3 regions of the Cupriavidus ulmosensis genome follow, and region 2 is predicted to be linked to each of the others. Evidence: predicted binding sites of a transcription regulator. Region 2 holds the regulator's gene; each other region holds the start of a gene.
What was found. Region 2 encodes LexA, which represses DNA repair genes until DNA is damaged. Its sites were predicted from a motif close to ACTGTATNNNNATACAGT; they were not measured.
Positions count from the first base shown of each region.

Region 1: the regulator LexA is predicted to act here: its motif matches at 2,280-2,297, upstream of recA (recombinase RecA).
Region 3: the regulator LexA is predicted to act here: its motif matches at 2,023-2,040, upstream of ACWTPI_RS05555 (PA0069 family radical SAM protein).

Region 1 is NZ_CDRMWP010000001.1:809,422-813,658, reverse strand. It holds gene recX (recombination regulator RecX) at 168-635, opposite strand; gene recA (recombinase RecA) at 1,025-2,092, opposite strand; gene ACWTPI_RS03685 (response regulator transcription factor) at 2,379-3,065, shown strand; gene ACWTPI_RS03680 (sensor histidine kinase) at 3,151-4,237, shown strand, end outside.
Region 2 is NZ_CDRMWP010000001.1:2,535,682-2,539,918, forward strand. It holds gene rpsF (30S ribosomal protein S6) at 1-252, opposite strand, end outside; gene ACWTPI_RS11570 (asparaginase) at 354-1,358, opposite strand; gene lexA (transcriptional repressor LexA) at 1,619-2,275, shown strand; gene ACWTPI_RS11580 (hypothetical protein) at 2,396-2,566, shown strand; tRNA gene ACWTPI_RS11585 (tRNA-His) at 2,725-2,800, shown strand; gene ACWTPI_RS11590 (DUF808 domain-containing protein) at 3,510-4,237, shown strand, end outside.
Region 3 is NZ_CDRMWP010000001.1:1,209,470-1,213,706, forward strand. It holds gene ACWTPI_RS05545 (D-amino acid dehydrogenase) at 31-1,335, opposite strand; gene ACWTPI_RS05550 (Lrp/AsnC ligand binding domain-containing protein) at 1,445-1,948, shown strand; gene ACWTPI_RS05555 (PA0069 family radical SAM protein) at 2,068-3,153, shown strand; gene ACWTPI_RS05560 (copper-transporting P-type ATPase) at 3,185-4,237, opposite strand, start outside.

The DNA of each region.
Region 1 (4,237 bases), 1.7 Mb from region 2:
GGAATGCGCGGCGCAAGGCGCTCGGGCGGCGCTCGGGCGACGGGCGGAACGGATGCCGGGCGCGGTGAATACGCCTACTGCCAAAGCAGGTATGCGCCCCGTGCCGGTGCATGGCAGCGTCGCGGCGGCACCCTCCGTGCTGCGGTCGCACAACGCCGCGCGCGGCGTCAGTCGCTACCGTCCAGCCACTCGTCGGCGCCCTTGATAATCTGGCTCACCACGGCGCGGGAGAAGCCGCGGGCCACCAGGAAGCGGATCTGCTTTGCCCGTTCCTCGGGCGTGGCCGGCGGCGCGCCGAAGCGCTTCTGCCAGACCGCGCGGCCGCGCTCCAGTTCGGAATCGCGCAGGCGCTCCTGCAGATCCGCCAACTGGTCGCCGCCAAGCTGGTGGGTGCGCGCTTCCTGCATGACCCGGGCCGCGCCGTAGCGGCTGGCGCGGCGGTGCACCAGGCTGTCGACGAAGCGCGCGTTGGACAGCCAGTTCTCGCGCTCGAGCGCATCCAGCAATTGCTCGAGCGCCTCGGGCGATTCCGCATGGGGAGCCAGCTTGCGGGCCAGCTCCACCCGGCTGTGCTCGCGGCGCGACAGGTAGCCGACCGCGCGGGCCTTCAGCGAAAGGGGAGGACGAGTGGCCATGAAAGAATGCGGCGCGATGGGAAGCGGCGCGAATGCAACGGTGGAATGTATCTGCCTGGCGCGGCGCCGAACCGGCGACGGCAAGCAAGCGACGACTGACAAGCAACAACCGGCAAACAACGGCGGGCAAGCAATAGCCGGCAACCGCCAGCAATCGCGGCCACCGGCGAGTTGCGGCCGCGGAATGCACACCGGGGCGGCGCGTGCCAATGCACGCGCCGCCCCGGCCGGGATCAAGCGAAATCAGGCGAGATCGAACAAAACAGCAGGCAAGAAAACGGACGAGAAAGCCCGCGAAATCGACGGACCACCGACCGCCGGAGCCAGGCTCAACTCCAGCCGGCCCCGATGGCCCTCCGATGCCCTCAACGCGCCCCGCCCGGCCCCGCTCAGCTCGCGTCGGCCGTCACCGCGGCGGCCGGCGTGCCGTTCATCAGTGCCACGCCCAGCGTCTCGCGCACCTTGTTCTCGATCTCGTCGGCGATGTCGGGATTCTCGCGCAGGTATTCGCGCGCGTTGTCCTTGCCCTGGCCGATCTTCTCGCCCTTGTAGCTGTACCAGGCACCCGACTTCTCGACGATCTTGGCGTCCACGCCGAGGTCGATGATCTCGCCCTGGCGCGAAATGCCCTGGCCGTAGAGGATGTCGAAGAACGCCTCGCGGAACGGCGGCGAGACCTTGTTCTTGACCACCTTGACCTTGGTTTCGTTGCCGATCACGTCGTCGCCCTTCTTGATCGAGCCGATGCGACGGATGTCCAGGCGCACCGAGGCGTAGAACTTGAGGGCATTGCCGCCGGTAGTGGTCTCGGGCGAGCCGAACATCACGCCGATCTTCATGCGGATCTGGTTGATGAAGATCACCAGGCAGTTGGTACGCTTGATGGTGCCGGTCAGCTTGCGCAGCGCCTGACTCATCAGGCGGGCCTGCAGGCCCGGCAGCGAGTCGCCCATCTCGCCTTCGATTTCGGCCTTGGGCACCAGTGCCGCCACCGAGTCGATCACGATCAGGTCGACCGAGCCCGAGCGCACCAGCGCGTCGGTGATTTCCAGGGCCTGCTCGCCGGTGTCCGGCTGGGAGATCAGCAGGTCGCCCACGTTGACGCCGAGCTTGCCGGCGTAGTTGACGTCGAGCGCGTGCTCGGCGTCGATGAACGCGCAGGTGCCGCCCAGCTTCTGCATCTCGGCCACCACCTGCAGCGTCAGCGTGGTCTTGCCCGACGATTCCGGACCGTAGATCTCCACCACGCGGCCGCGCGGCAGGCCGCCCACGCCCAGCGCGATGTCCAGGCCCAGCGAACCGGTGGACACGACCTGGATGTCCTGGTCGATTTCGGCTTCGCCCAGTTTCATGATCGAGCCCTTGCCGAACTGCTTCTCGATCTGGGCCAGCGCGGCCGCCAGCGCCTTCTGCTTTTCGGCGCTTACGCCAGCACCCGCCTTCTTGCCGTCATCCATGGTCGTCCTTCCGTCAATGGTGTATAAATAGGCCGCATGTGGCGCGCTGCCTGCTTTTGCGGGCTTGCGCCCGCCCCGCCGCCCGCCCCGGTACGCGACCCGCCCGTGGCATCGGCGCGCAGCATGAGAGGCGGCGGAAAAATCCGGTAAATGCCGGCCGCGCACAATGCGACCGGAACAAGCGGGTACTGTATAAAAAAACAGTATGCTTGGCAAGCCCTGCCCGCACCGCCGGCGACACCCGGTGGCAAAGGGGCGACAAAGCCGAGCCTGGGTGGAGACAACCATGCGTATTCTGATCGCTGAAGATGACGACGTGCTGGCCGACGGCCTGACGCGCTCCCTGCGCCACTCCGGCTATGCCGTCGACCACGTGGCCAGCGGGATGGAGGCCGATTCGGCGCTGTCCACCCAGACCTTCGACCTGCTCATCCTCGATCTCGGCCTGCCGCGCCTGCCCGGCCTGGAGGTGCTCAAGCGCCTGCGCGCGCGCGGCGCCATGCTGCCGGTGCTGATCCTGACCGCCGCCGACGGCGTGGACGAGCGCGTCAAGGGGCTGGACCTCGGCGCCGACGACTACATGGCCAAGCCGTTCGCGCTGTCCGAGCTGGAAGCGCGCGTGCGCGCGCTGGTGCGGCGCGGCGCCGGCGGCGGCGCCACGCTAACGCACCACGGCCCGCTGGCCTTCGACCAGGTCGGCCGCATCGCCTACCTGAACGAAGAGATGCTGGACCTCTCCGCGCGCGAGGTGGGCCTGCTGGAAATCCTGCTGACCCGCACCGGGCGGCTGGTCTCGAAGGAACAACTGGTGGACCACCTGTGCGAATGGGGCGAGGAAGTCAGCAACAACGCCATCGAAGTCTACGTGCACCGGCTGCGCAAGAAGATCGAGGTGGGCGGCATCCGCATCGCCACGGTGCGCGGCCTGGGCTATTGCCTGGAGAAATACCAGGCCGCCGCGGTGCACGGCTAGCCGGCCGGGAGACCTCGCCTATCCTGCCGCCCGCCCCGCGTCGCTCTTCCGGCCTGCCCGCCACGGACCACCCGAACCCTTCCCCATGAGCCTGCTGCGACTGCCCCGGCGGCGCGCGCGGGCCGCCCGGCCCGCCACGCCGCCTCCCGACTCCGCCGCGCCCGATGCCAGTCCTGGCGACGAAGCGCTGGCCGAGGCGCTGCCCCATCTGGAGGACAGCGCCGGCCACCCGTCGCCGCGCTCGCTGTTCGGCGAGATCCTGGACTGGATGCTGGCGCCGCTGCTGCTGCTCTGGCCGATGAGCATCGCCGTGACCTACCTGGTGGCCAAGTCGATCGCCAACGGGCCGTTCGACCGCTCGCTGGAGGCCAGCGCCATCGTGCTCTCGCAGCAGGTGCGCGAGGTCAACGGGCGCGTCACGCTGCAGCTGCCGCTGTCCGCGCGCGAGATCCTGCGCGCCGACGAGAGCGACAACATCTACTACCAGGTGGTCGGCACGCACGGCGAGTTCGTCGCCGGCGACAACGACCTGCCGCTGCCCAGCGAGGAAGACCGCGGCCACGCCGGGCTGGTGTCGCTGCGCGACGACCGCGTGGCCGGCAACGACGTGCGCGTGGCCTATACCTATGTCGACCTCAAGCACGGCAGCGACACCCAGCCGGTGCTGGTGCAGGTCGGCGAAACGCTGGACAAGCGCGCGCGCCTGGCCAATGAAATCATCAAGGGCGTGATCCTGCCGCAGTTCGTGATCCTGCCGCTGGCGGTGGTGCTGGTGTGGTTCGGCCTCACGCGCGGGCTGGCGCCGCTGAACGCGATCCAGCAGCGCATCCGCGCGCGCAACCCCGGCGACACCAGCCCCATCGACGAGCACGCCGCGCCGCAGGAGATCACGCCGCTGGTGGCGTCCTTCAACGACCTGCTCGCGCGCCTGGACATGTCGGTGCAGACGCAGAAGCGCTTCATCGCCGATGCCGCGCACCAGATGAAGACGCCGCTGGCCGGCCTGCGCATGCAGGCCGAACTGGCCCAGCGCGAGCAGACGCCGGAGGAATTGCGCAAGTCGCTGGCGCAGATCGCCGGCAGCTCCGAGCGCACCGCCCACCTGGTCACGCAGCTGCTGTCGCTGGCGCGCATGGAGAACCTCGCCGGCGCCGGCAGCATGGCGCCGCTGG
Region 2 (4,237 bases):
CACCGCGTCGTTGAACTTGAACGCGTGTTCGAGTTCAGCCAGGGTTTCCTTGCCGCATTCGATGTTCAGGCAAACGTAGTGAGCCTTGGCCAGCTTCTGGATCATGTAGGCCATCTGACGGCGGCCCCAGTCTTCCACTCGGTGGATCTGGCCTTCCTGCGAGGTGACCAGCGTCTTGTAACGCTCGATCATGGCCGGAACCTGTTCGCTCTGGTCCGGATGGACGATAAATACGATTTCGTAATGACGCATTGACGCTCCTTTTGGATAAGCCACCCGGGCGCCATGTCCGGTGTGGCAAGGTTGGATAGCCTTAAAGTATAGCGCGCTTTCCACGCATAGGGCAAGCTGCTTCAGTTATCGGCAAAGAGCGCCTGCAACGCCGCCGGATCCGCCGCCAGCGCCGGCCTGGCCGCCAGCGTGAGCAGCAGCAGCACGCGCGCCTTGTAGGGATTCAGGTCGCCGGCCGACACGAAGACGCCGGCGCTCGGCCGCGGCTGCGCCGGCATCGCCACATGCCCGGCCCCGGTGCGCGAGCTGCGCACGACCGCCACGCCCGCCGCGGCGGCCTCGGCCAGCGCCTCCGCCAGCGACTGGTGGATCGAGCCGTTGCCCGCGGCGGCCACCACGAGGCCGTTCACCCCGGCCGCGACCAGCGCATCGACCATCACCCGGCCCGGCTGCGCGTAGCTGGCCAGGATTTCCACCTGCGGCCACGCCGCCGGCACCGGCACCGGCATGGCCGCGGCCGGCAGCCGCAGCGGGGCGCGGGTGAAACAGACGAAATCGTCCTGCACATAACCGACCGGGCCGCCCGCCGGCGAAGCGAAGGCGTTCACCGCCGCCGTGTGCGCCTTCACGGCGTCGCGCGCGGCGTGGATCTCCTGGTTGACGACCAGCAGCACACCCTTCCCCACCGACGCCGGATGGCTGGCCACGCGCACCGCGTCGAGCAGATTCAGCGGGCCGTCCGCGGACAGAGAAGTCGACGGCCGCATGGCCGCGGTCAGCACCACCGGCAGCGTGGCCTCGCAGGCCAGGTGCAGCACCATCGCCGTTTCCTCCAGCGTATCGGTGCCGTGCGTCACCACGATGCCGGCGACGTCGGGCTGCGCCGACCAGAAGCGGATCCGCTCGACCAGCCTGGACCAGAGCGCGAACGACATGTCCTTGCTGTCCACCTGCGCCACCTGCTCCGCCTCGATGCGCGCTACCTCGCCAAGCGCGGGCACGGCCCCGAGCAGCGCCGACACCGGCACCGTGGCGGCCTGGTACTTCGCGCTGCTGGCGGGATTGGACGAAGAACCGGCAATGGTGCCGCCGGTGGCAAGCACAACGACGCGACGCAGTGAGGACATGGCGGGGGACGTGTAGGAAACCTGGAGTCGAAAAAAACGCGTACCCGGAACGGGCACCGCGTGCCGCGGATTGTAACCCTGCGCATCCCGGCACCCGCAAGGCGCGCCCGCAGGCAGGCGTGTTGCAAACTATTCGTCGATGCGCCGCGTCCTAAAAATTCCGCTTGCACTTCACTCGATACTGTATAAAATCACAGCATACTGTTTAAACGTACAGTGCTCTCCAATAACAGCGAAAACAACAGCGAACAACGGCGACTATGGCGACCCTGACACCGCGGCAGCAGCAGATTTTCGACCTGATTCGCAGCACTCTCCAGCACACCGGCTTTCCGCCCACGCGTGCCGAGATTGCCGCCAAGTTCGGCTTCTCCTCGCCCAATGCCGCGGAAGAGCATCTGCGCGCGCTGGCCCGCAAGGGCGTGATCGAACTCACCCCCGGCGCGTCGCGCGGCATCCGTCTCAAGGTATCGCGCAGCGACTCCGAGTTGCCCGACCAGTTCTCGCTGCCGATGGCGGGCGTCATGCAGCTGACGCTGCCGCTGGTCGGCCGCGTCGCCGCCGGCAGCCCGATCCTGGCCGCCGAACACATCGACCGCCAGTACCAGGTCGATGCCTCCGTCTTCGAAGTCCAGCCCGACTACCTGCTGCGCGTGCGCGGCCTGAGCATGCGCGACGCCGGCATCCTCGACGGCGACCTGCTCGCGGTCAAGCGCGCCAGCGAAGCCGCCAACGGGAAGATCGTCGTGGCCCGGCTCGGCGAGGACGTCACCGTCAAACGCCTCAACCGCCGCGGCGACACGATCGAACTGATCGCGGAGAACCCCGACTTCAGCAACATCATCGTCCAGCCGGACCGGGAAGAATTCTCCTTGGAAGGCATCGCCGTCGGCCTGATCCGTACCGGCGCGTTCTAAAAGCCCCAAGCCTCAAGTGCGGCTGGAGCGGGTTCGCCCGCCTCGAGCTGCACCCGATATGCCAACGCCATCCGCGCTGCGGATGCCGACAACTGTTGTTGCAAATCACCAGGTGTAGCCATGCTCCCAGCCAATCGCTTCTCCACCCGCCGCCCCGTCAAGCCCGTTCCGTTCCGCCAGTCCAAAGGCGTGCGCATCTACCAGGGCGCGCAGCGGCGCACGATGGTCGGCAGCATGGCCGCCATCTGCCGCATGCTCGAGCTGGAAGACCTTCCCAAGCTGTCCGTGTAATGGCGCGTGCCGCGTGGTGGCGCAGCGTGGAGACGGTTGCCATTCGCCGCATGCGCCAGCCTCATGAAATTTTTTGAGGCGAAGTACTAGCCATGTGCCAATGAAGTTTGTATAATCTTGTTTTTCGTCGATCAGCACTCAGCTGAAAGACAACGACGGTGGCTGTAGCTCAGTTGGTAGAGTCCAGGATTGTGATTCCTGTCGTCGTGGGTTCGAGTCCCATCAGCCACCCCAGAATTCTCTTCGGTATCGACGGCTTGAGCATTAACCAGCCGTTCGCGATACGAGATATCCGATAAAAGCGGATATACCCAACGGCGCCTCTGGCGCCGTTTTTGTTTTCTGCCGCTGGCAAGCATCGCACCGATGCTCCAATTTGCCATTGCCCGGACTCCCCTCCTCAAACCAACGTCGCCAGTCGACCCGCTTATCGCGCATGCGAGGCCGGTCATTTTGCAATTGTTGACAGTCAAACGGTACGTTGCTTCTTATGCTGGCCGCGGCACCATCCCCTGGTGCTCATATTCGACACTTCCCGATGCCGCTGCGCCGCTCCCCCGGCCCAGCGGCTTTTTTTGGCGGAACGGCGGCCGCAGCCGCGGTGACAGTTGTTGACAGTCCGTGTCTCCGCATCCTGATAGCCTTCAATCTCGCATCGTCATCCTCCGCTGGGTACGGTGCGGCTTCCTGTCCCCGCCGGGCATTCGTGTCCGGCGGGGTTTTCTTTTTTGGCCGATGCGTAGGTCCGATGTCTTGCGGACTTCGGGGCCTGACCGCCATCGAGTGGCCATGCAAGATGCCCCGGCCACTGCCTCTCGATTCATGGCGGACATGCCATCCACATGTGGAAGGCATTATCCTGCCACCTCACTCCCCATGCGCGCGGAAATTGCAGCGCGACGCTGTTTGCCCCGATACCCACTACACACCAGGAGATCTGGATATGGCTGGCTCGAGCCTCTTGCTGCTGATCGACGACATCACCTCGATCCTTGACGACATCGCGTCCATGAGCAAGCTCGCCGCCAAGAATACCGCCGGCGTGCTCGGCGACGATCTCGCTCTCAACGCGCAGCAAGTCACGGGCATGAAGGCCGACCGGGAGCTGCCGGTGGTGTGGGCGGTGGCAAAGGGATCGCTGCGCAACAAGGCAATCCTGGTGCCGTCCGCGCTGGCGATCAGCGCCGCGATTCCGTGGGCGATCACGCCTTTGTTGATGGCGGGTGGCGCCTTTCTCTGCCATGAGGGATTCGAGAAGATTGCGCACAGCCTGCTGCATCAGCGGAAGGCACCGGAGGCGACTGTCATCCGGAGCGAGCCGCCGACAACGGATCTGGCCACGCTCGAAACAACGAAGGTCCGCGGCGCGGTGCGCACGGATTTCATCTTGTCGGCGGAGATCATCGTCATCTCGCTCGGCACGGTTTCCGAGGCGACGTTCGGCACGCAGGTTGCCGTATTGTCGATCGTCGCATTGGTCATGACGGTGGGCGTCTATGGCCTGGTGGCCGGCATCGTCAGGCTCGACGATGCCGGGCTTTATCTTCACCAACGGCCATCGGCAACGGCGCGCGCCGCCGGCCGGGCCATTCTGCGCATGGCGCCCTGGCTGATGCGGGCGCTTTCGGTGGCCGGCACGGTTGCCATGTTCCTGGTCGGCGGGGGAATCCT
Region 3 (4,237 bases), 1.3 Mb from region 2:
GGAAGACCGCAAGCCGGCCTGGCCGGCCGCTCAGGCCACCGCGGGGCGGTGCGCGGCGCGCGCGCCCGGCTGCTTGAGGTAGCGCGTCACCGACAGGTCGTCGGCGCGGATGGCCGGCGAGGTGCCGGACACCAGGTCCGACAGCAGCTTGCCCGAGCCGCAGGCCATGGTCCAGCCCAGCGTGCCGTGGCCGGTATTGAGCCACAGGCCCTTGAGCGGCGTGGGGCCGACGATGGGCGTGCCGTCCGGCGTCATCGGGCGCAGGCCGGTCCAGAAGGTGGCGCGGCTGACGTCGCCGGCGCCCGGGAACAGGTCGGTCACCACGTGCTCGAGCGTGCGGCGCTTGGACGGGTCCAGCGAACGGTCGTAGCCGACGATCTGGGCCATGCCGCCCACGCGGATGCGGTCGTCGAAGCGCGTGATGGCGACCTTGTAGGTTTCGTCGAGCACGGTCGACACCGGGCTGCGCTCCGCGTCGGCCATCGGCACGGTGATGGAGAAACCCTTGAGCGGGTAGACCGGCAGGTTCGAGAGGCCCGGCAGGATGTTCTTCAGGAACGGCGTCGACCAGCTTCCCAGCGCCACCACCACGAGGTCGGCCGTCACCGGCTGGCCGCCGATCATCGCGCCGGTGACGGTGTCGCCGCGGGTCAGCAGCCCGTCGATGGTGCGGTCGTAGTGGAACTTCACGCCGAGGCCCTCGGCCATCGCCGCGAGCTGGGTGGTGAACAACTGGCAGTCGCCGGTCTCGTCGTTGGGCAGCCGCAGGCCGCCGCTCAGCTTGTGGCTGACCGCGGCCAGCGCCGGTTCGCTGGCGGCGAGATCCCCGCGCGACAGCAACTGGTAGGGTACGCCGGCCTGCTCGAGCACGGCGATGTCCTTGGCGGCGCCGTCGAGCTGCTCCTGCGTGCGGAAGACCTGCAGCGTGCCTTGCTGGCGGCCTTCGTAGGCGATGCCGGTATCGGCGCGCAGCGCGCGGATGCAGTCGCGGCTGTACTCGGCCAGCCGCACCATGCGTTCCTTGTTGGTGGCGTAGCGCTCGGCCGAGCAGTTCATCAGCATCTGCCACATCCACTGCAGCTGGAACAGCGTGCCGTCCGGGCGCACCGACAGCGGCGCGTGTTCCTGGAACATCCACTTGATGGCCTTGAGCGGCACCCCGGGCGCGGCCCACGGCGATGCGTAGCCGGGCGAGATCTGCCCGGCGTTGGCGAAACTGGTGCCGAGCGCGGGCGCGGCCTCGCGGTCGATCACGGTGACTTCGTGGCCGGCGCGGGCCAGATACCAGGCGCTTGTCACGCCGATTACACCGCTGCCAAGGACGAGAACTCGCATAGTCGGGGGCTCGAAACCAAAAAAGAGGGTGGATAAAGTAATTCTCTCTATACTATTTAAATATATGCAGTCATAGTTATCGTAATTTTCAAGGAAACAGGAACTACTCATGAGAACGAGCCGGCAACCGGTGCGTAGCCTCGACCGGCTGGACCGCAAGATACTGGCGCTGCTCCAGGCCGACGGGCGGATGTCGATGAAAGAGCTGGCCGAGGCCGTCGGGCTGACCATCACGCCCTGCATCGAGCGGGTCAAGCGCATGGAGCGCGACGGCGTGATCATGGGCTACTACGCGCGGCTCAATCCGGCCCTGCTGGGCAGCGGCCTGCTGGTGTTCGTGGAGATCTCGCTGGGCAACAAGTCCGGCAACATGTTCGAGCAGTTCCGCCGCGAGGTCTCGCGCATCCCGGAAGTGCTCGAATGCCATCTGGTGTCCGGCGATTTCGACTACCTCATCAAGGCGCGCATCCGCGAGATCGGCGAGTACCGCCGCCTGCTCGGCGACATCCTGCTGCAGCTGCCCGGCGCCGCGCAGTCCAAGAGCTACGTGGTGATGGAGGAGATCAAGGAGACACTGGCGATCGCCGTCGACGAAAAGGCGCCGCTCGCCTGAGGGCGGCCCGCCAGCCCGCGGCGCTTTCCCGCGCGCCGCCACGCCCCCGGAAAACCTGCATGCGGCGCCTCGATACTGTATATTTATACAGTACATCGTAACGCGCAGCAGGAGTTGTCATGGCGTCACTCAAGACCGGTTTCCAGCGCGGCCGCGGGGCGCTTTCCAACGTCGAATCCCGCTTCGACGGCTGGTCGCGCGAGCCCGACGACGACGGCCTCGCGGCGGTCCTGGAAGCCCACGGCGAACTGCCCCCGCGCAAGACCATCGTGGTCCTCGAGGCGGCGAAATCGATCATCACGCGCAACCAGTCGCCCGACATCCCGTTCGACCAGTCGATCAACGTCTACCGCGGCTGCGAGCACGGCTGCTCGTACTGCTTCGCGCGCCCGACCCACGCCTACCTCGGGCTGTCGCCGGGGCTGGACTTCGAGACGCAACTGTTCGCCAAGCCGAACGCGGCCGAGCTGCTGCGGCGGGAACTGAGCAAGAAGCACTACGTGCCCTCGGTGATCGCGCTCGGCACCAATACCGACCCTTACCAGCCGATCGAGCGGGAGCACCGGCTGACGCGCGCCATCCTGGAGGTGCTGGAGGAATTCAACCATCCGGTGGCCATCACGACCAAATCGTCGCTGGTCACGCGCGACGCCGACATCCTCGCCCGCATGGCGGCCAGGGGCCTGGCCCGGGTCTACGTCTCGATCGGCACGCTCGACGCGGACATCGCCCGGCGGCTCGAGCCGCGCGCCAATACGCCGGCCAGGCGCATGGAGGGCGTGCGGCGCCTGGCCGGGCAGGGCATTCCCACCGGCGTCATCGTGGCGCCGATCATTCCGGCGCTGACGGACTTCGACATCGAGCGCGTGCTCGAGACCGCCGCCGGGGCCGGCGCCGGGGCGGCCGGCTACGTCATGCTGCGCCTGCCGCTGGAGGTGCGGGACCTCTTCGTCGAATGGCTGGAGCAGCACTACCCGGGGCGGCGCCGCCACGTCATGAGCCTGATCGAGCAGATCCGCGACGGCAAGCACAACCAGTCCGAATTCGGCCAGCGCATGCGCGGCACCGGCATCTTCGCCGAGCTGGTCGGCAAGCGCTTCGCGCAGGCTTGCCGCCGCTTCGGGCTCAACCAGCAGCGCCCGCCCTTGCGGGCCGACCTGTTCCGCGTGCCGGAGCCGCCGTCCGCGCAGCAGTTGCTGTTCTGAAGCGCTGCGCGCGGTGTCCGCCCTCGCTGGCCTACACCGCCGCGCGCCGCAGGCGCAGCGCATTGGAGACCACCGACACCGAGCTCAGGCTCATGGCCAGCGCGGCGAACATCGGCGACAGCAGCATCCCGGTCGCGCCATACAGGACGCCGGCCGCCAGCGGCACGCCCAGCGCGTTGTAGACGAAGGCAAAGCCGAGGTTCTGCTTCATGTTGCGGATGGTCGCCTCGGACAGCTTGCGGGCGCGGGCGATGCCGCGCAGGTCGCCCTTCACCAGCGTGACCTGGGCGCTGTTCATGGCCACGTCCGTGCCGGTGCCCATCGCGATGCCGACGTCGGCCTTGGCCAGCGCCGGCGCATCGTTGATGCCGTCCCCGGCCATCGCCACCACGCGGCCTTCCTGCTGGAGCCGGGCGACCAGCGCCAGCTTGTCCGCCGGCCTGACCTCGCCGTGGTATTCGCCGATCCCCAGCTTGCCGGCCACGGCCCGGGCCGTGGCCACGCCGTCGCCGGTGGCCATCACCACGCGGATGCCCTGCGCCTGCAGGCTGCGCAGCGCTTCCGGCGTGGTCGCCTTGATCGGATCCGACACCGCCAGCAGGCCGGCCAGCGTGCCGTCGACGGCCAGGTACATGACGCTCGCGCCCTGCGTGCGCAGGGCGTCGCCGGCCTCGCTCAGGGCGGCGGCGGAGACGCCCGCGGCCGCCATCAGCACGGTATTGCCGAGCGCGAGTTTGCGGCCCGCCACGGTGCCCCGCACGCCGATGCCGGTGCCCGACTCGAAATCCGCGGCCGTGTCGAGCGGCAGGTTCTGCCGGCGCGCCGCCTCCACCAGCGCGGCCGCCAGCGGATGTTCGCTGCCCTGGTCGAGGCTGGCCGCCAGGCGCAGCACTTCCTGGTCGGAGAATCCGTTGATGCCGAGGCCGCGCTCGAAGGCCGGGCGGCCTTCCGTGAGCGTCCCGGTCTTGTCGACGATCAGCGTGTCGACCTTGCGCAGGTTCTCGATGGCCGACGCATCGCGGAACAGCACGCCGTTCGACGCGCCCTTGCCGCTGGCGACCATGATGGACATCGGGGTCGCCAG